One region of the Drancourtella sp. An12 genome, then DNA from elsewhere that is predicted to be linked to it. Evidence: a T-box and tRNA genes for the amino acid it is inferred to sense, from the RefSeq annotation. Region 1 holds a T-box; the other holds one or more tRNA genes.
What was found. A T-box is a leader RNA that pairs with one kind of tRNA and senses whether it is charged. The one in region 1 lies ahead of B5E64_RS06530 (valine--tRNA ligase), so its partner is inferred to be a tRNA-Val.

Region 1 (10,007 bases):
GATCCTGCACGATCGCTTCTCTTGCTTCGTAGCGTCCCATGCCTGCGTACTTGCCGCCGTTTTCATTGATCGTCGCATCATCATTCATGATGTTGATCTCTTCCAGGCCGTGTCTCTTTCCGATCTCGAAGTCGTTCGGGTCATGTGCCGGAGTCACTTTCATGGCACCGGTTCCGAATTCCTTGTCTACATAGGCATCCGCAATGATCGGGATTTCCTTATTTACAAGCGGCAGAAGCGCTTTCTTTCCAATAATATCGGTATAACGTTCATCTTCCGGATTTACTACAATCGCAGTATCTCCAAGCATCGTCTCCGGACGTGTCGTCGCGATCACAAGGCTTCTGTCCGTGCCTACGATCGGATAACGGATGTGCCAGAAATGTCCTGCCTGTTCCTCATGCTCTACTTCCGCATCAGAAAGGGAAGTCTGGCATACCGGACACCAGTTGATGATCCGGGAACCTTTGTAGATATATCCTTTTTCATAAAGGCGTACGAACACTTCCTCTACAGCCCTGCTGCATCCTTCGTCCATCGTGAACCGCTCTCTGTCCCAGTCACAGGATACGCCAAGTTTCTTTAACTGGGATTCAATCGTCCCTGCATACTCCTCTTTCCACTCCCAGACACGATCCAGAAAGCCTTCTCTTCCAAACTCCCTCTTGTCGATGCCCTCTTCTTTTAACTGATTCGTCACCTTAACTTCGGTGGAGATCGCCGCATGGTCCGTACCCGGAATCCAGAGGGCATTGTATCCTTGCATTCTCTTATAACGGATCAGGATATCCTGAAGCGTATTGTCCAGGGCATGTCCCATGTGCAGCTTTCCTGTGATATTCGGCGGCGGCATCACCGTCGTAAACGGCTTTCTGCTCCTGTCTACTTCTGCGTGAAAATACTTATTCTCACACCATTTTTCATAAAGCTTCGGTTCAATCTCCTTCGGATTGTACGTTTTGTCCAACTGTCTGCTCATCATTACCTCCTCATTTCAAGCGTTCCTGTGAATAACAAAACGCCCTTTACATATGTAAAGGGCGTCAAAACGCGGTACCACCTTTTTTATACACCTGTCCTCTCTGACAGATGTATATCTCTTCGTTCTATAACGGGAACTACTCCGGGATCTCCTACTGTCCTTTCTCTCAATCGGACACATTCAGACATCCGGCTCCAAAGCTACCTTCCACAACTCCTTCTTGTAATCACCTTCCAGCCAGCGGGTAATTCTCTCTGTCAAGGGCAGGTGTGTACTCCTCTTTATCAACACCTTTAAATATGAAACTATGATAATCATAGTCATCAGCCCCCGGTTTGTCAAGGAGTTCATGGAATTTTCATGGAATCTTAAGGTTCTAGGCCTCTCCCTTCAGAAACTCTTTCAATTCTTCGACCGAGTCAAAAATCATATCCGCTCCGGCCGCCTCCAGCTCCTTCCGGCTTCCGAATCCGTAGAGGACTCCGGCTGAGGCAAGTCCGAATGTCCTGGCGCCAAGGATGTCATGTTCCCTGTCCCCCACCATGATAACCGATGGATCTCCCGTTTTTTTTCCGCACGTTTCCAGCGCATAGGCAATGACATCTTCTTTTGTCAGCCTGCTCTCATCCATAGTCGCCCCGCAGATGTAAGTGAAGTATGACTCAATCCCGGCATCTCCGGCAATGATTCCGGCATAATGTTCCGGCTTGGAGGTGGCCATGACAATGCGGAGGCCTGCTTCTTTGAGCTCCCTCAGCATGGTTTCCACCCCGTCGTACAGACGGTACTCATACACACCTTTTGTTCCGAAATTTTCCCTGTAATATTCCACCGCTTTTCTTGCCTCTGTTTCACTCAGCCCGGTGTATTTCTGGAACGAAGTGAGAAGCGGAGGCCCGATAAACGGAAGCAGTTCCTTTCGTTCCTTTTCAATTCCAAATTTTTTCAGAGCGTAGACTACTGAATTGATTATTCCCGGCTCCGAATCGATGAGCGTTCCGTCCAGATCCAGAAAGACGGTGTCAAATCCTGGTATTCCCATGTTCTTCCTCCTGTTTTCGTTTCAGTGCATTAAGCATTTCCTTGTCCTGAGCGCTGACCCGTCTCGACTCTCTGCATTTCTGGATCGCCTTGTTGTGGGTCCAGATATCCAGCTTCTTTTCTTTCAGAAGTCCAAGTACTTTTTCCGGGTACTTCACATATGCGGTTGCCACGCCCCAGGCGATCCCCATCCGGACATAATAGTCTTCTGACCTGATATCCGCATACCGGCGCAGTACTTCATCTATATACCGGTCATTCAGAAAATGGTCCATCAGTGCGATTACACCAAACCGGAGCTCAAATTCCCGGCTGCTGTTCAGCCATTTTTCCAGATAGGAAAACCAGAATTCCGAATCCTTTTCCATCCATTTATACGTGGAAGTGCTGCAATCACAGTCCGCCCAGGACAGAACTCCCGGTACCCAGATATCGAGCATGGCCGCATGTTCTTCTCTGGATGCTTTTCTGTATCCGGAAGCCATCCCAAAGAGCATGTGCTCTTCCTGATAGACGCAGCTCCCATGATCCCGGAGCATTTCATCAAGCCATCCGCCCTCCGGCTCTTTTGCCGCTTCTTTTGCAAGTTCCCGAAGCTTCGGTATCCGGATGCCAAGCGTCGGCATGGACGGTGCATTTAAAATCCGGTCGTTGAATTCCTTATAGGCTTCATCGGACAGCGTCTTCAATCTGTCCCGCATTAGTTCCCGTTTTCCCATACTCTTTTACTTATCCTCTCTGAATCCCGCGAACAGGATATCGTGATTAATCATTCTGTAGAATCGTTTTTTGATTTCCTCATAATCTTTTGCCGGCTGCGCCATCAGCCACATGAGTTTTGTAATCGTAGCCTCCAGTGTCATGTCATAGGCTTCCAGAAGATCAAAATCCTGCTTTACCTTTTTTCCGACCTCGTAGACTGTCATATTGCTTCCTTCACTTACAACCTGTGTCGTCATGACAATCAGTTTTCCTTCTTTTTTCCACTTCTTCATTCCCTCATAGACTTCCGCAGTAATGCTGTCCGGAAGTCCGCCTACGCCAAAGCTCTCGATCACGACACAGTCATACTGTTCCAGAATCTGAGTCAGCACGCCGCTTCGCATGCCCGGAACCAGTTTCAGCACATAAACACTATCTTTCATGTCATGGTAAAACCGTACTTCTCCCTTATGCCGTACCGGCGGGATGTACCGGATCACCTGACCGTCCTGAATCACAGCCGGGTACGGGAAATTAATGCTGGAAAATGCATTGTAGCTTTTTGCCCGCTCCTTTTTCGCCCTTGTTCCAATAATGACTTTGCCGTCAAACACGATGCTGACATCTTCGGAATCGTCATCCGCCGCGTAGATAAAGCTGTCCAGCAGATTGGTCTTTGCATCCGTCACGTCCATATTGATCGGCTTCTGTGCTCCGGTCACGACAATCGGCTTTGGGGAATTCTGAATCATATAGGAAAGCGCCGCTGCTGTGTAGGCAAGGGTGTCGGTTCCATGGCAGATCACAAACCCGTCATAGGCATCGTAGTGCTTCTCCACCGCTTCCACCATCAGCTTCCAGTGCTCCGGTGTTACATTGGTACTGTCGATATTGCACACCTGCAGCGTCTCCACCCCACATACATGTTTCACCTGAGGAATGCAGGCCAGAATGTCATTCGGCGTCAGGCCCGGGGCCAGTCCGTTTTCCGTCTGCTTTGAGGCAATCGTCCCTCCGGTTCCAATCATCAATATTTTCTTCATTTGGTTTTCCTCTCTTTACATACTTCGTTCCATCAGTGAAAAGCCCCACCGGATGTCCGGATGGGGATTATTCTATGATTTTAGTATAAGGAAATTCCGGCCGGAAATCAACCGGCTTATAGGATTTTGCATCCTTTTATGATAAAATGTAGATATTCGGCCACAAGGCCTGATTGCAATAAAGCTTTTACAAATGGGGGATTACAAATGAGACAAAAGATTGATTTACTGAACGGACCGGTTTTCCCGTCACTGACCAGACTTGCTCTCCCGATTATGGCGACATCTCTTGTCCAGATGGCATACAATCTCACCGATATGATCTGGATCGGAAGAATCAGCAGTGACGCGGTCGCATCTGTCGGGGCTGCCGGCATGTACATGTGGTTTGCGAATGGAATCACTGTACTTGCAAAAATGGGCGGACAGGTCAAGGTCGGACATTCTCTTGGCGCCGGCGAACGGACCGAGGCATGCGGCTATGCCCGGAATGCGATCCAGCTTTCCCTGATTCTCGGACTTGCCTACGGCATCATCTGCCTTCTTTTTCAAAAGCCGCTGATCGGATTTTTCCGGCTGAATTCTCCGGCAGTCATCCAGAATGCAGAAATTTATCTTGCCATCACCTGCGGGCTTGTCGTTTTTTCCTTTTTAAATCAGGTTTTTACAGGAATTCTGACTGCCATGGGCAACAGCCGTACTTCCTTTCTCGCAACCGCTGCCGGTCTTATCATCAACATCGTTCTGGATCCGGTTCTGATCTTCGGCATCGGTCCGTTTCCGAAACTTGATGTGGCAGGTGCTGCAATTGCCACAGTATTTGCCCAGGCTGTGGTTACCGTCGTTTTCCTGCTTTCCGTCCGTAAAGAGCCGGATATTTTTATGAATCTTCACTTTTTTACAAAGCCTCAGCTTTCTGTGCTAAAAGAGCTGATCCGTATCGGACTGCCTTCTTCTGTCCAGAGCATGATTTTCACCGGCATTTCCATGGTAATCGCCCGGATTGTTGCCGGGTTCGGAGATTCAGCCGTGGCTGTCCAGAAAGTCGGCTCTCAGATCGAGTCTATTTCCTGGATGACGTCGGATGGATTCGCCGCCGCGGTCAATTCTTTTATCGCCCAGAATTTCGGCGCAGGCAATGCTGCAAGGGCAAAGAAAGGCTACCGTTGCTCCATGGTGGTCGTCCTGCTGTGGGGTGTCTTCTGTACGATCGTCCTGATCGTCTTTCCGGCGCCGATTTTCCGGATTTTCATTCCGGAGGCGGACGTCCTCCCGATGGGAGTGGCTTACCTGCAGATCCTCGGGGTCTCACAGCTGTTCATGTGTATGGAAATCACGACCGCCGGAGCATTTTCCGGGCTTGGGAGGACACTTCCTCCATCTGTCGTCAGCATCACGCTTACGACAGCAAGAATTCCTCTTGCCCTGCTTTTGATCTCTACGCCGCTCGGACTGAACGGAATCTGGTGGAGTATCACGATTTCCAGTATTTTCAAAGGGCTTGTCCTTACGGCAGCCTTTAAAAAGATGGCATTTCGGCCTGCAGCGCAGTAACATAACATATTCAGGAAAGAAAACAGCAGGTGCGGAAGTGAATGTCCTGCCTGGGCATCATACCACTTCTTCACCTGCTGTTTTTTGATCTATCACATTTTCTGTCAGTTCCCGCCAAAATGGCGGTCCACCAGATGGCAGTACTCTTCATACGCCGGCACTCTGGCAAATCTCCCCCGCAGTGCCTCCTGAATTCCCCTGTAATACCAGCCGATTGTTTTTTTATCCTTCATACGGAAACGGTTCCACAAGTCTTCGCCGACCACCGGATAGTCACGGTCAATATCCCGCATATTGGAAAGCTTGTCCGCAAGCCCGATCATCTGCACCTCAAAAGACGCCGTCCGGATCCGCTCGATGGTCGAACCTTTCCTCTCCATCCATGATTTGGATTTGTCCTCGCTCTCCTGGGCAACCAGCGATGCAACACGCTCCGAAAAATTCTCCGCAAGGACCTCCCGCGTCACCCCCTTGCAGTCCTCGATCGTATCGTGCAGAATCGCCGCGCTGATCACCTCTTCATCGGTTGTCATCGTCGAGACGATATCTCCCACTTCAATCGGATGAACGATATAAGGACGCCTGGTCCCTTTTCGAAACTGTCCTTCGTGTGCCTTTGTCGCAAATTCGATTGCCCGGTCTATCATCATATTTGATTTCCTTTCCAACTGTTTGCATTTACACTTTAAGGTTACCACTTTGAAAAATAAAATCAAGTTTTTTCTTTCATACATGTCACTTCTGACGTATACTGGATGATGTCAACATATATGTAATGTCAACATATATGCAAAAAATGTTCAAAAAGGGGATATCTAAGATGAAACAAAAATCAGGTGTACTGATCACCGGCGCTTCCAGAGGCATCGGACGGGCATGCGCCCTTCTCCTTGCCGGACACGGTTTTCATATTTTCTTAAACAGCGCACATCATATAGAAGCACTGGAGGAAGTCCGCCAGGAAATTCTCTCGATTCCAGGCGGCTCCTGCGAACTCTGCCCGGGGGATGTCGGCAACCCGGACCAGGTCCGTAAAATCTTCGCAACGATTGCCAGTTCCGAACATACAGACGGAGGACTCGACATCCTGATCAACAATGCAGGCATTTCCCACATCGGCCTTCTGAGCGACATGACCGATGAGGAGTGGAGCCGCCTGATCGCCACCAACCTCTCCTCCGCCTTTTACTGCTGCCGGGAAGCCATCCCTCATATGGTGTCCAAAAAATCCGGAAAAATACTCAACGTCTCCTCCATGTGGGGACGAAGCGGCGCATCCTGCGAAGCAGCCTACTCCGCATCCAAAGCCGGCATCCAGGGACTGACCCAGGCCCTCGCCAAAGAACTCGCTCCAAGCAATATCCAGGTCAACGCCATCGCTTTCGGCGTCATTGACACCGACATGAACCGGATGCTCGATGCCGAAGAACGACGCGCCCTCGCAGAGGAGATCCCGGCCGGCTACTTCGCCTCACCCGAAGAAGCAGCCCGGATGATCTGGAACACCCTCAACGCACCCGCCTACATGACCGGACAGATCATCGGGTTCGACGGCGGATTCCTGTAACCCGGACAACGGTGTGTAACACACAAACACTAAAAAAATTCCATTACGCCCAGACGTAACAGAATCTCAACATTTACAATATTCACTTCATATTTGTCACACTTTTTCCATTGGGGACGTGTTCCGATGCATCGGAACACGTCCCCAAAAATAAAATCTATTGTTTTATGCACCATGTGAATCCGTATTCGGGCAGTGTAATTGTGCCGTTTTCCAGGATTTCGCCTGTGAAGAGTTCGTGGTAGATCCCTTCTTCCGGAAGTGTTAACTGTTTTTTACAATTGTTAAAGTTGAAAAGGCCTGTGAGACTTTTTCCGTTGTGTTTCCGGATGATTCCGAGGACTTCCTGGTCTCCGGTGTCCCAGGTGGTGACTTCTGCTTCCGGTCCGAGGATATCTTCCTGTGCTCTTATTTTTTCCATGTAGGAGAGGGTCTGGAAGATTTGTCCTTCTACGGTGTTCTGGTCATCCCTGTTTTGGGCGAGATCCCATTTGAAGGTGCCTCTGTGGATATACCGGGAGTCCGTTTTTTTCTCTTCGTCTTCTTTATAGGTGTAGTCGTTGACCTGCCCGATTTCGTCTCCGCTGTAGATCATCGGGATGCCGGCCTGCATGAACATGTAGGCGTGGAGCATGAGATCTTTGCGGACGGCTTTTTCCATTTTTTCTTTATCCTGTTCAAACCCGGCGCTTTCGATGCCGCACATGGATGCGGTTGTTCCGCAGAATCTGGCGTCTTTTGTCACGGGGTCATCGTTGTAGAGTTCTCCTCTGCTTTCGCTTCCCGGATACTTTCCGGTGAAGTAATCGTTCAGATACTGTTTGTGTGGAATTTCCTCCATCTGCCATTGTTTCAGTGTGTCGTAATCCAGCCCCCATCCGATGTCATCGTGGCAGCGGAGATAATTCAGGAATGTATATTCCTTTGGAAGGCGGTTTACAATGTCAAGCTGCTTTTTCAGCAGTCTGATGTCGTGTACGGCCACGGTGTGCCAGGTGGTTGCCATGGTTGTCACATTGTAAAGCATGTGACATTCCGGTTTATCCACGGTTCCGAAGTATGGCACGACTTTTTCCGGTTCCATGACTACTTCTCCCAGAAGTGCCACGGCCGGGCAGACGATCTCTCCGATTATACGCATCATCCGGACAATGGTATGTACCTGTTTTAAATTCCGGCAGGATGTGCCCATCTCTTTCCAGATATATGGAACCGCGTCAATCCGGATGATGTCCATTCCCTGGTTGGCAAAGAAGAGGAAATTATACATCATTTCGTTAAATACCCTTGGATTTCCGTAATTTAAATCCCACTGATATGGATAGAACGTCGTCATCACATAGTGTCCGATCTCCGGAATCCAGGTAAAATTCCCCGGCGCCGTCGTCGGGAATACCTGCGGCACGGTCTTTTCAAACTGTTCCGGAATCCAGGCATTGTCGTAGAAGAAATACCGGCTCATATACTCGCCTTCGCCGTTTCTTGCGCGGACAGCCCATTCATGTTCCTCGGATGTATGGTTCATGACGAAATCCATGCACACATCGATTCCCATGTTATGGCATTTGGCGGCAAGTCTTGCCAGATCATCCATGGTTCCCAGATCCGGGCGGACCTTCCGGAAGTCTGCCACCGCATATCCGCCGTCTGATTTTCCTTTTACGGTATCGAGAAACGGCATCAGGTGAATAAAGGAGACATTGCTCTCTTTAATATAATCGAGCTTTTTCTGCACTCCCTTCAGATTACCGGCAAAATTATCGATGTAGAGCATCATGCCAAGCATACCCTTCCTGCGATACCAGTCCGGATGTGCTTCTCTCTCACGATCCCGCTTTTTCAACGCGGCTTTTCTTTCTGTATAGTATTGATACATCTGGCTGCACAGTTCCGCATACATGTCTTCATTCTGATACAGCTCCATATAAAGCCATTTCAGCTCGTCCTGATGCTTCTCCATGCGTGCCTGAAATTCTTTATCACTTTTCTTTGCTCTTCCCAATGTTCTTAAGCCCCTTTATGTTCTACACGTCTTAAATATCTCTGGTAGGCAAGGTACTCTCCGCTCTCAATCGGCACCGGAAGCCCTGCCTGCATCAATGCAGCCCCGCTGTAGATCCGGTCATGTCCTTCAATCTGATAGAATGCATCCGGAATCAGGCCGCGCATTTTTACATAGTTGACAGTCATATTGCCATGCTGTTTTAACATTACGATACTGATGAGCGCCTCACTTTGATCCTCCGATACGAAAGCCCAGGCGCCAAACTCATCCTTCTGCGGACTGGACAGGCGGTAGTAATCTCCTCTCTGGATAAGCGGAGCATATTGTTTGAATTTCTTCACCTGTTCTTTGACTTCTTTCTTTTCTTCCTCGGTTAACAGTCCCAGATTCAGCTCATATCCAAAGGTTCCTGCCATGGCAACGATACCTCTTGTATTGAGAGAAGTGATCCGTCCGGTCTGATGATTTGGAACCGCGGATACATGGGCGCCCACACAGGAAGCCGGATAGATAAAGGATGTTCCGTACTGGATCTCCAGACGGTCGATGGCATCTGTATTGTCGCTGCACCAGATCTGCGGTGTATAATAAAGCATTCCGGCATCAAACCGTCCGCCTCCTCCGCTGCATCCTTCAATCAGAGTATCCGGATAACGTTCGGTAAGGCGTTCCAGGAAATCATATACGCCAAGCATATAATCGTAGAGTACCTTTCCCTGTTCTTTCGTCTCAGACGAATAAATATCAGAAAGGCTCCGGTTCATATCCCATTTGATATATTCTACATTTCCCTGGTCCAGAACCGCGCAGATCTGGTCAAAAACATGATCCCGGATCTCTTTTCTCGAGAAATCAAGCACAAGCTGGTTTCTGCCTCTGACCGGATTCCTTTTTGGAATCTGAAGTGCCCAGTCCGGATGTGTCCGGTACAGATCGCTGTCTTCGGAAACCATCTCCGGTTCAATCCAGAGTCCGAACTTCAGTCCCAGATCATGAATCCGGTCGATCAGTTCTCCCATGGTACATCCCAGCTTCTTTTCATTGACCACCCAGTCTCCAAGGCTGGTATTATCATCATTTCTCTCGCCAAACCATCCGTCATCCAGAACAAGC
Region 2 (10,007 bases), on a different contig from region 1:
AAGAAGAGGAGGAGATTTTCTGCCTGATTCAGGATCCGGGCATGACGGAGGAAGAACGGGAAGAATTTCTGAATTACTTTGAAGAAGAGCGGGACGGATCACTGATCGGATTCTGCGTGATGGGCGGGATTTTTTCAGAGGGGATCGATCTGACAGAAGAGCGGCTGATCGGGACGTGGATTGTCGGCACAGGACTTCCACAGGTCTGTCTGGAGAGAGAGCTGTTAAAGCAGTATTTTGATGAAAAAGGAATGAGCGGATTTGATTATGCCTACCTGTATCCTGGAATGAATAAAGTCATGCAGGCGGCTGGACGGGTGATCCGAACCGATACGGACAGAGGAATGATTTTTCTTCTGGACGACCGTTTCCTGCTTCGACAGTACCGGGCGGTCTTTCCCAGAGAATGGAGCAAGGCTTTCTCCATCCGGCTTCCCCAGACCGCGGAAGCGGTGGCTGCATTCTGGGATGCAACCAGGACGCAGCCATAGAACACTCCGAAAACGTAAGAATCCGGCTGTGATCCAAAGATTAGAAGTAATCGAGAAAAGCCTGTACAGACCGGGACATCGGAATCCGGTCATTGTAGGCGATCAGGAGCTGCCGTTTTGGCAGCTCTTCTTTTGTCTCCACGATAAAGAGCCCTTCCGGGTCACGGCTTAAACAGTAATCCGGAATGAAAGCGATGCCAAGGCCGATCTTTGCAAGATCGATGAGAAGATCATTGCTGCTCAGCTCGATTTCCGGTACAAGATCCAGCTGATGCTGCTGGAAAAGACTGTGAAGGAATTCACTGGTCGTACTTTTCCGGTCCAGCATCAGGATCGGTTGATCCAAAAGTTCCTGGTAGGAAAGTTTCTTCCCTTTCAGGTGGGAGAAGGAATCATTGGCGACAAAGACGTCCCGGAACGTTTTGATCTTTTTGACGGTAGAAAGCTGGTTGATATAATTGTTAGGGTAATTGATAAAAATCAGATCCACCTGTCCGTTTTCCAGAAGATCCACGCATTTGATGGACGTCTGGTTTGTCACCTTGATGTGAGAACTTGGAAAACTCCTGTGAAAACGCTCTAGATACGGTACGAGAAAGTAGCGGCAGATGGTATCACTTGCCCCGATCCGGATCTGACCGCCTGTGGAGGCGGATTCCAGAAGCTGGTTTTCTCCTCTTTTGATCAGATTCATGGCCGGTTCCACATGGCGCAGAAGGATCTCCCCTTCCGGAGTGAGCTGGACTTTCTTTGTACTCCGGATAAACAGGACCTGATCCAGTTTCTTTTCCAGAGCCTTGATTGACTGGCTGACTGCGGACTGGGAAATGTAAAGCTGCTTGGATGCTTCGGAGAAGCTTAAACTTGACGCAACATAGTAAAAAACTTTATATAATTCATAGTTGATATCCATCATAAGTCCTCCTTATAAATTCTAGTTTTATTATAAGGAAAGAATGGAAAAAAAACAAGGCACAAAAGTTTTGCTGGAAGGACAGGCCGACAGCATATATAATAGGAAAAGAAGACAGACAGAAAGGAACGGCGATAAGAATGAAGACAAAAAAAGTGCTACACGGATTTCTGGCAGCAGCGGCAGCGGTTTCGCTGATTCTGATTTTACTGCTGAGTGCTTTCGAGATCGCAGCATACAGTGATTTTGGTTTTTACCAGAAAGAATATGAAAAGTATGAAATTCAGGAGACACTCCCGATGGAGATGGACGACATCATGGATGTTACGGAAAAGATGATGTCCTACTTACGAGGAGACCGGGAGGAGCTTTCCGTCATGACTACGATTGATGGGGAGCGTCAGGACTTTTTCAATGAACAGGACCGGTTCCATATGGGAGAGGTCCGGGATCTGTTTCTTGGAGGGTTTGCCCTCAGAAGATATGCGGCGGTTATACTGGCTGCGGCGGTAGTGCTTCTGCTCGTTTTGAAGGCGGATCTCAAACGGATTCTGCCGAAGGCTTATGAGATCACGGTCGGGGTATTTCTGGCGCTGGTTGCGGCTCTTGGAATTGCGATTGCCGTGAACTTTGACCGGTGCTTTGTCATTTTCCATGAGCTGTTTTTCGACAATGATCTGTGGATGTTTGACCCGGCCACGGATTATATGATCCGGATGCTTCCGGAAGGATTTTTCTTCGATATGACACTGCGGATCGGGGGATTTTTTGTTGCTTTTCTGATTTTCTTTGAATTGATCTGTATTGGACTTCGGATCTGGAGGAAGAAAAAAGAAAATTAGGACAACTTATAAGTAAATTTAAATATATTAATTATACTTATCAAGAAAAGTATGATACACTAGGGTCAGAATCGAATAATCTTGTAAAAAGAAGAATGGAGGAAATTCATGAGCGGTGTAAGACGTGTATATGCAGAGAAAAAGCAGGATTTTGCCGTACAGGCGAAAGCATTAAAACACGAGATCAAAAGCTACCTGGGGATTTGCGGCGTGACCAATGTCCGTGTGCTGATCCGCTATGATATTGAAAATCTGTCAGACGAGACATTTGAGAGAGCGTGCAACGGTGTGTTCGCGGAGCCGCCGGTAGATACCTTATATAAAGAGACTTTCCCGATGAAAGAGGACGAGCGGGCATTTTCCGTAGAGTACCTGCCGGGACAGTTTGACCAGAGAGCGGATTCTGCTGTACAGTGCGTACAGTTTATCCGTGAGGATGAAAAGCCGGTAATCAAGACGGCGACAACTTACGTAATCGAAGGAAGCGTAAGCGACGAGGAGTTTGCGGCAATCAAGGCGCACTGCATCAACCCGGTGGATTCCAGAGAAACCGGAATGGACAAGCCGGAAACACTGGTGACACAGTTTGAGGAGCCTGCAGACGTCCTGATTTTTGACGGCTTCCAGGACATGGAAGACGGAAGCTTAAAAGAGCTTTATGATTCCCTTGGCCTTGCCATGACATTTAAGGATTTCCTTCATATTCAGAATTATTTCCGGACAGAGGAGAAGCGTGATCCGTCCATGACAGAGATCCGTGTGCTGGATACATACTGGTCTGATCACTGCCGTCATACGACATTCTCCACTGAGCTTACCAATGTAACTTTCGGAGAGGGAGACTACCGTGAACCTCTGGAAGAGACATACCGGGAATATTTACAGACACACAGTGAAATTTTCAAAGGCAGAGAGGACAAGTTTGTCTGCCTGATGGACCTTGCCCTGATGGCAATGCGGAAGCTGAAAAAAGAAGGAAAGCTTCAGGATCAGGAGGAGTCCGATGAGATCAATGCGTGCAGTATCGTAGTGCCGATCGAAGTGGACGGAAAGGAAGAAGAGTGGCTTGTCAACTTTAAGAACGAGACACACAATCATCCGACCGAGATCGAGCCGTTTGGAGGCGCTGCAACCTGCCTTGGCGGAGCCATCCGTGACCCACTGTCCGGCCGTACTTATGTTTACCAGGCAATGCGTGTGACAGGAGCGGCAGATCCGACCGTTTCTGTGAAAGATACGATGAAAGGAAAGCTCCCTCAGAAGAAGCTTGTCAGAGAGGCTGCCCATGGATACAGCTCCTACGGCAACCAGATTGGACTTGCGACAGGTATGGTTAAAGAGATTTACCACCCGGACTACGTGGCAAAACGTATGGAGATCGGTGCTGTTCTCGGGGCTGCTCCGAGACGTGCGGTTATCCGTGAGACATCCGATCCGGGCGATATCATCATTCTGCTCGGCGGACGGACAGGAAGAGACGGATGCGGCGGTGCAACCGGTTCTTCCAAAGTACATACAGAGGCATCCATCGAGACCTGTGGCGCGGAAGTTCAGAAAGGAAATGCGCCGACAGAGCGTAAGATTCAGAGAATGTTCCGCAGAGAAGAAGTCAGCCGTCTCATCAAGAAGTGTAATGACTTTGGCGCAGGCGGAGTTTCCGTTGCGATCGGAGAGCTGGCAGATGGTCTGAGAGTGGATCTTGACAAAGTGCCGAAAAAATACGCAGGACTTGATGGAACAGAGATCGCTATTTCCGAGTCCCAGGAACGTATGGCTGTTGTAGTAGATCCAAAAGATGTCGCACAGTTTTTAGAGTATGCCAAAGAGGAGAACCTGGAGGCGGTGGAAGTGGCAGTTGTCACAGAAGAACCTCGTCTTGTACTCTCCTGGAGAGGCAAAGAGATTGTCAACATTTCCCGTGCATTCCTCGATACAAACGGAGCACATCAGGAGACAGAAGTCTTTGTTGAGATTCCGTCAAAAGACGGCAACATGCTGGAAGAACGCAAGGATGTTCCGGATGTGAAGGAAGCATGGCTTGATACATTAAAAGACCTCAACGTATGTTCCCAGAAAGGACTTGTGGAGATGTTTGACGGTTCCATCGGAGCAGGATCTGTCTTCATGCCGCACGGCGGAAAATACCAGATGACAGAGACCCAGACCATGGTAGCCAAACTTCCGGTACTGAAAGGGGCATGTGATACGGTATCCATGATGAGCTTTGGATTTGACCCGTATCTTTCAAGCTGGAGCCCGTATCACGGAGCAGTTTATGCAGTGACCGAGTCCATCGCAAAGATCGTAGCTTCCGGCGGAGACTACCGGAAAATCCGCTTCACATTCCAGGAGTATTTCCGCAGAATGACAGAAGATCCGAAACGCTGGAGTCAGCCGTTTGCGGCACTCCTTGGTGCATACAGCGCACAGATCGGATACGGACTTCCATCCATCGGAGGAAAGGACAGTATGTCCGGAACCTTCCAGGATATCGATGTACCTCCGACACTGGTTTCCTTTGCTGTGGACATTGCGAAGGTTGGAGACATTATTACACCGGAACTCAAAGCAGCAGGCAATAAGCTTGTATGGCTTCGGATTGAGAAAGATCAGTACAGCCTCCCGGTTTACAGCCAGATAATGGATCAGTACGGCAAGTTCCGCGAGGATATTCAGAATGGAAACATTGTTTCCGCGTACGCTCTGGACCGCCACGGTATTGCTGCGGCTGTCAGCAAGATGGCATTCGGAAACGGCATGGGTGTCAAGATTGAGCATAATGTAGACCCGAGAGATTTCTTTGCTCCGGGATTTGGAGATATTATCGCAGAAGTACCGGCAGATAAAGTCGGAAAACTTGCGATTACATATACAGTGATCGGTGAAGTGACAGATAACGGTACCTTCTCTTATGGAAATACGGAAATTACACTTGCAGAAGCAGAGTCAGCATGGAAAGCACCTCTGGAAAAGGTATTTGCAACCGTTTCAGGTGAAGAATCAGCACCGGAGTCCGTATATGTGGCGCCGGCAGATCCGGAAGCACGTATCACGGAAGACGGATGCTACGATACAAAGAAAGTTCACATCTGCTCCCACAAGATTGCGCAGCCGACTGTCTTTATTCCGGTATTCCCGGGAACAAACTGCGAGTACGACAGTGCAAAGGCATTTGAGCGCGCAGGTGCTAAGGTGATTACAAAGGTATTCCGGAATCTGGATGCGGCAGATATCCGCGATTCTGTAGCTGAGTTTGAAAAGGCAATCGGACAGTCTCAGATTATTATGTTCCCGGGCGGATTCTCCGCAGGAGATGAGCCGGACGGATCTGCGAAGTTCTTTGCGACTGCATTCCAGAACGCAAAGATGAAAGAAGCAGTAGAGAAGCTCTTAAATGAAAGAGACGGTCTTGCGCTTGGTATCTGTAACGGATTCCAGACACTGATCAAACTGGGCCTTGTTCCGCACGGCAAGATTGTCGGACAGACAGAAGACGCGCCGACATTGACATACAATACCATTGGACGTCATATTTCCAAGATGGTTTACACAAAAGTAGTTACAAACAAGTCCCCATGGCTTCAGATGGCAGAGCTTGGCGGAGTTTATACAAACCCGGCTTCCCACGGGGAGGGACGTTTTGTTGCAAATGAAGAATGGCTTAATACCCTCTTTGCAAACGGACAGGTAGCGACACAGTACTGCGATCTGGACGGAAATGTAACGATGGACGAGGAATGGAATGTTAACGGTTCCTACCGCGCGATCGAAGGTATCACAAGCCCGGACGGACGTGTACTTGGCAAGATGGCACATTCCGAGCGTAGAGCGGATGGTGTGGCAATCAATATTTACGGCGAACAGGATATGAAGATCTTTGAATCCGGCGTCGCATATTTCAAATAGGGCATATAATTGATAGAGAAAGAGGACAGATCAGAGCAGGATTTGTCCTCTTTCCGTTTCCCTTGAGTATTTGACAGAAGAAAACACGATGATTATAATGTAAGCGTAAAATTGCTTAATGGTTTTATTAAGGGAGGGACAGATATGCCGTCCAGTAAGATCGGAAAATATATTTCTATTCTAAACCGTCAGTCACAGAAGTATCTGCACCATCTGGTGGAGCAGTACGGGATCGGCTATTCCAGCTATTATTTTGTCATGTATATTGGGGCCAATCCAAAGTGCAGCCAGAGAGAGATGTGCGATTCCATGGCCATGGATCAGGCAATGGCGACGAGAGAGATGCGCCGCCTCGAGAAAAGTGGATATATAATCAGGGAAAAACGTCCGGGAAATGCAAAAACATACGAAATTTCGCTTTCAGAAAGCGGAGAAAAACTGTATCTGAAGCTGAAAGACAAGTTGACGGAATGGTGGGGAGAACTGCTGGCCGAGAGCGAAATCGATCCGGAGCCGTTTTCCGAACAGCTGCGAATACTGGCAAAAGCTGCCCATGAGAAGGCCGCGGGAATGGAAAATCAGGAAAAACGAACCAAAAAGACAAGGTAAAAAATTCTTGACAATGACATGAAAATGCTTTACAGTGTTAAAGAAGAAAAGCGATGTATGTTTATGCAGACTTTTTTAGGAAAAGAAGTAGGAGGAAGATGTTATGTCATACGTAGATGAAGTGATTGACCTTGTAGTAAAGAAAAACCCAAACGAACCGGAATTTCACCAGGCTGTCAAAGAAGTTCTGGAATCTCTCCGTGTCGTGATTGAGGCAAATGAAGATAAATACAGAAAAGAAGCGCTTCTGGAAAGACTGACAGAGCCAGAAAGACAGCTGCTCTTCCGTGTGCCGTGGGTAGACGACAACGGACAGGTACATGTCAATAAGGCATACCGGGTACAGTTCAACAGCGCAATCGGACCATACAAAGGAGGACTCAGACTCCATCCGTCTGTAAATTTAAGCATTATCAAATTCCTTGGATTTGAGCAGATTTTCAAAAACTCCCTGACAGGTCTTCCAATCGGCGGAGGAAAAGGCGGATCTGACTTTGATCCAAAAGGAAAATCCGACAGAGAGATCATGGCATTCTGTCAGAGCTTCATGACAGAGCTGTGCAAATACATTGGAGCAGACACAGACGTGCCGGCCGGAGACATCGGAACAGGGGCAAGAGAGATCGGCTACATGTTCGGACAGTACAAGAGAATCCGCGGCGTATTTGAAGGCGTGCTCACAGGAAAGGGTCTGACATATGGAGGATCCCTTGTTCGTACAGAAGCAACAGGATACGGACTGCTTTACTTCACGGAAGAAATGTTAAAACTCGCAGGCAAAGACATGAAAGATAAAGTCATTGCCATCTCCGGAGCAGGAAATGTTGCGATCTATGCAGCAGAAAAAGCAGTACAGATGGGTGCAAAAGTCGTGACCATGAGCGATTCTACCGGATGGATCTACGATCCGGAAGGCTTTGATCTGGATGCAGTGAAAGAGATCAAAGAAGTAAAACGTGCAAGACTGACCGAGTACAAGACATACCGTCCGAACTCCGAATACCATGAAGGTGCAGGCGTATGGTCCGTAAAATGCGACATCGCACTTCCTTGCGCAACACAGAACGAACTGCACCTTGAAGATGCAAAACAGCTTGTGGCAAACGGATGTATCGCAGTTGCAGAAGGAGCAAACATGCCGACTACAATGGAAGCAACAGAATACTTACAGGCAAACGGCGTGCTCTTCGCACCTGGAAAAGCATCCAATGCCGGCGGTGTTGCAACATCCGCACTGGAGATGTCACAGAACAGCGAGCGTTTGAGCTGGTCTTTTGAAGAAGTTGATGCGAAACTGAAAAACATCATGGTAAACATCTGCCACAACGCAGCAGACGCAGCAAAGAGATACGGATGCGAAGGCAACTATGTTGTAGGAGCAAACATTGCCGGATTTGAAAAAGTAGCAGCCGCAATGGAAGCTCAGGGAATTGTTTAAAAATTTCCGCAAAATAAAGACGCAGATTCATTGAGATCCTGCTATAACAGTCTGAAACGGAAAAAGCCGCAAAGACCACCAAAAAAAGTGAAAAAATCTATGTCAAAAAAGATAAAAAAAGTGTTGACATTTATCAGATGTTAATAGTATAATAATCAAGCGGGTTGCGAAAGCGACCCGCGATATATGGGATCTTAGCTCAGCTGGGAGAGCATCTGCCTTACAAGCAGAGGGTCATAGGTTCGAGCCCTATAGGTCCCATTTCGTAAGAAATTACGAACATATGGCGGGATAGCTCAGTTGGCTAGAGCATACGGTTCATACCCGTAGTGTCGCTGGTTCGAATCCAGTTCCCGCTATTCATATGGGATCTTAGCTCAGCTGGGAGAGCATCTGCCTTACAAGCAGAGGGTCATAGGTTCGAGCCCTATAGGTCCCATTTCTTATGAAAATTACAAAACATATGGCGGGATAGCTCAGTTGGCTAGAGCATACGGTTCATACCCGTAGTGTCGCTGGTTCGAATCCAGTTCCCGCTACTACAAATTCATAAGTACAAAAAAGAGACGAAAGTCTCTTTTTTTGTTGTGTTTTACTTTCGGCGGGGACGTGTTCCGATACACAGGTACACGACGTAAATGACAAAAAAACCCCCGAAACCCACATAAAATAAGGCAAAACTCAAATTGTCAGATTTTTTCCATCGGGGACAGGTTCCGATACACCGGAACACGTCCCTGATAATTTGGCAATAATTCTAAATAATTCTTAATATTTCTGGAATATGGTTTTTTACGTTGTATCTGGCAGACTTTTTAGATATAATATTGAAAAAATCGAACGAAAAGGGGAAGGATATGGAATTACGTTTAAATAATGTGAAGAAATCTTTTGGCAGCAAGGTGGTTTTGCATGATTGTTCCTTTGTGTTTGAAAAGGGAAAGATTTATGGGCTTCTTGGGCGTAATGGAGCTGGTAAGACGACGTTGTTTAATTGCCTGAGTGATGAGATTCAGCCGGATTCAGGGGCTGCTATGCTCTGGGACGGAGAAAACGAGCGGGAGATAATGCCGGATGAGATTGGATATGTGTTTTCGGTGCCGGTGCTTCCGGATTTTTTGACGGGTGAAGAGTTTGTGCGGTTTTTTATGGATATTAACAGGGACAGGATTGAGCCGGGGACGAGTGCGGAAGCGTATTTTGATCTGGTGCAGATTGACCAGGAGGACAGGAAGAAGCTGATCAAGGGATATTCTCATGGAATGAAGAATAAGCTTCAGATGATTTGTTTTATGATCTCAAGGCCGCCGGTGATTCTTCTGGATGAGCCGCTGACTTCACTGGATGTAGTTGTTGCGCTGGAGATGAAGCGTCTTCTGCGCAGTATGCAGAAGGATCATGTGATCATTTTCTCTACGCATATTCTGCAGCTTGCGACGGATCTCTGTGATGAGATCGTCATTTTAAGTGACGGGAGACTCAGGCAGATCGACCATGAGATGTTGAAGCAGAAGGATTTTGAAGAACAGATCATTGAATTATTGAAGGATGAGGAAAGCCATGGTTAGAACATTACAGCAGATTATTATGTTAAAAGCAACAATTGTGACGAATACGTTCCTGTATTATCTGAAGAGACTGTGGGTGATCGGGAAGCATGTTCCGGACAGTGTGTATGGGAATCGGGAACTGAAGATGGTGCTTGCGGTGTTGTTTACAATTCTTGGTCAGGTTTTCAGTCTGGCGGGGAAGGCGCTTTACATATTTCTTTTTGCTGTCCTTCCGGCACTTTTTGCTGGTACGGCGGA

Region 2: it has a tRNA-Val gene. The T-box ahead of B5E64_RS06530 (valine--tRNA ligase) is inferred to sense a tRNA for this amino acid. The anticodon was not compared.

Annotation. Positions count from the first base shown of each region.
Region 1 covers NZ_NFLO01000004.1:215,891-225,897, forward strand. The annotation lists gene B5E64_RS06530 (valine--tRNA ligase) at 1-979, opposite strand, end outside; T-box leader at 1,034-1,279, opposite strand; gene B5E64_RS06535 (HAD hydrolase-like protein) at 1,359-2,024, opposite strand; gene B5E64_RS06540 (DNA alkylation repair protein) at 2,005-2,724, opposite strand; gene B5E64_RS06545 (asparaginase) at 2,749-3,768, opposite strand; gene B5E64_RS06550 (MATE family efflux transporter) at 3,976-5,322, shown strand; gene B5E64_RS06555 (HD domain-containing protein) at 5,427-5,972, opposite strand; gene B5E64_RS06560 (SDR family NAD(P)-dependent oxidoreductase) at 6,143-6,889, shown strand; gene B5E64_RS06565 (alpha-amylase family protein) at 7,047-8,849, opposite strand; gene B5E64_RS06570 (alpha-galactosidase) at 8,897-10,007, opposite strand, start outside.
Region 2 covers NZ_NFLO01000003.1:119,733-129,739, reverse strand. The annotation lists gene B5E64_RS04690 (ATP-dependent DNA helicase) at 1-491, shown strand, start outside; gene B5E64_RS04685 (LysR family transcriptional regulator) at 532-1,404, opposite strand; gene B5E64_RS04680 (TIGR01906 family membrane protein) at 1,545-2,246, shown strand; gene B5E64_RS04675 (phosphoribosylformylglycinamidine synthase) at 2,355-6,152, shown strand; gene B5E64_RS04670 (MarR family winged helix-turn-helix transcriptional regulator) at 6,297-6,761, shown strand; gene gdhA (NADP-specific glutamate dehydrogenase) at 6,865-8,199, shown strand; tRNA gene B5E64_RS04660 (tRNA-Val) at 8,388-8,460, shown strand; tRNA gene B5E64_RS04655 (tRNA-Met) at 8,485-8,558, shown strand; tRNA gene B5E64_RS04650 (tRNA-Val) at 8,566-8,638, shown strand; tRNA gene B5E64_RS04645 (tRNA-Met) at 8,665-8,738, shown strand; gene B5E64_RS04640 (ABC transporter ATP-binding protein) at 9,057-9,767, shown strand; gene B5E64_RS04635 (hypothetical protein) at 9,760-10,007, shown strand, end outside.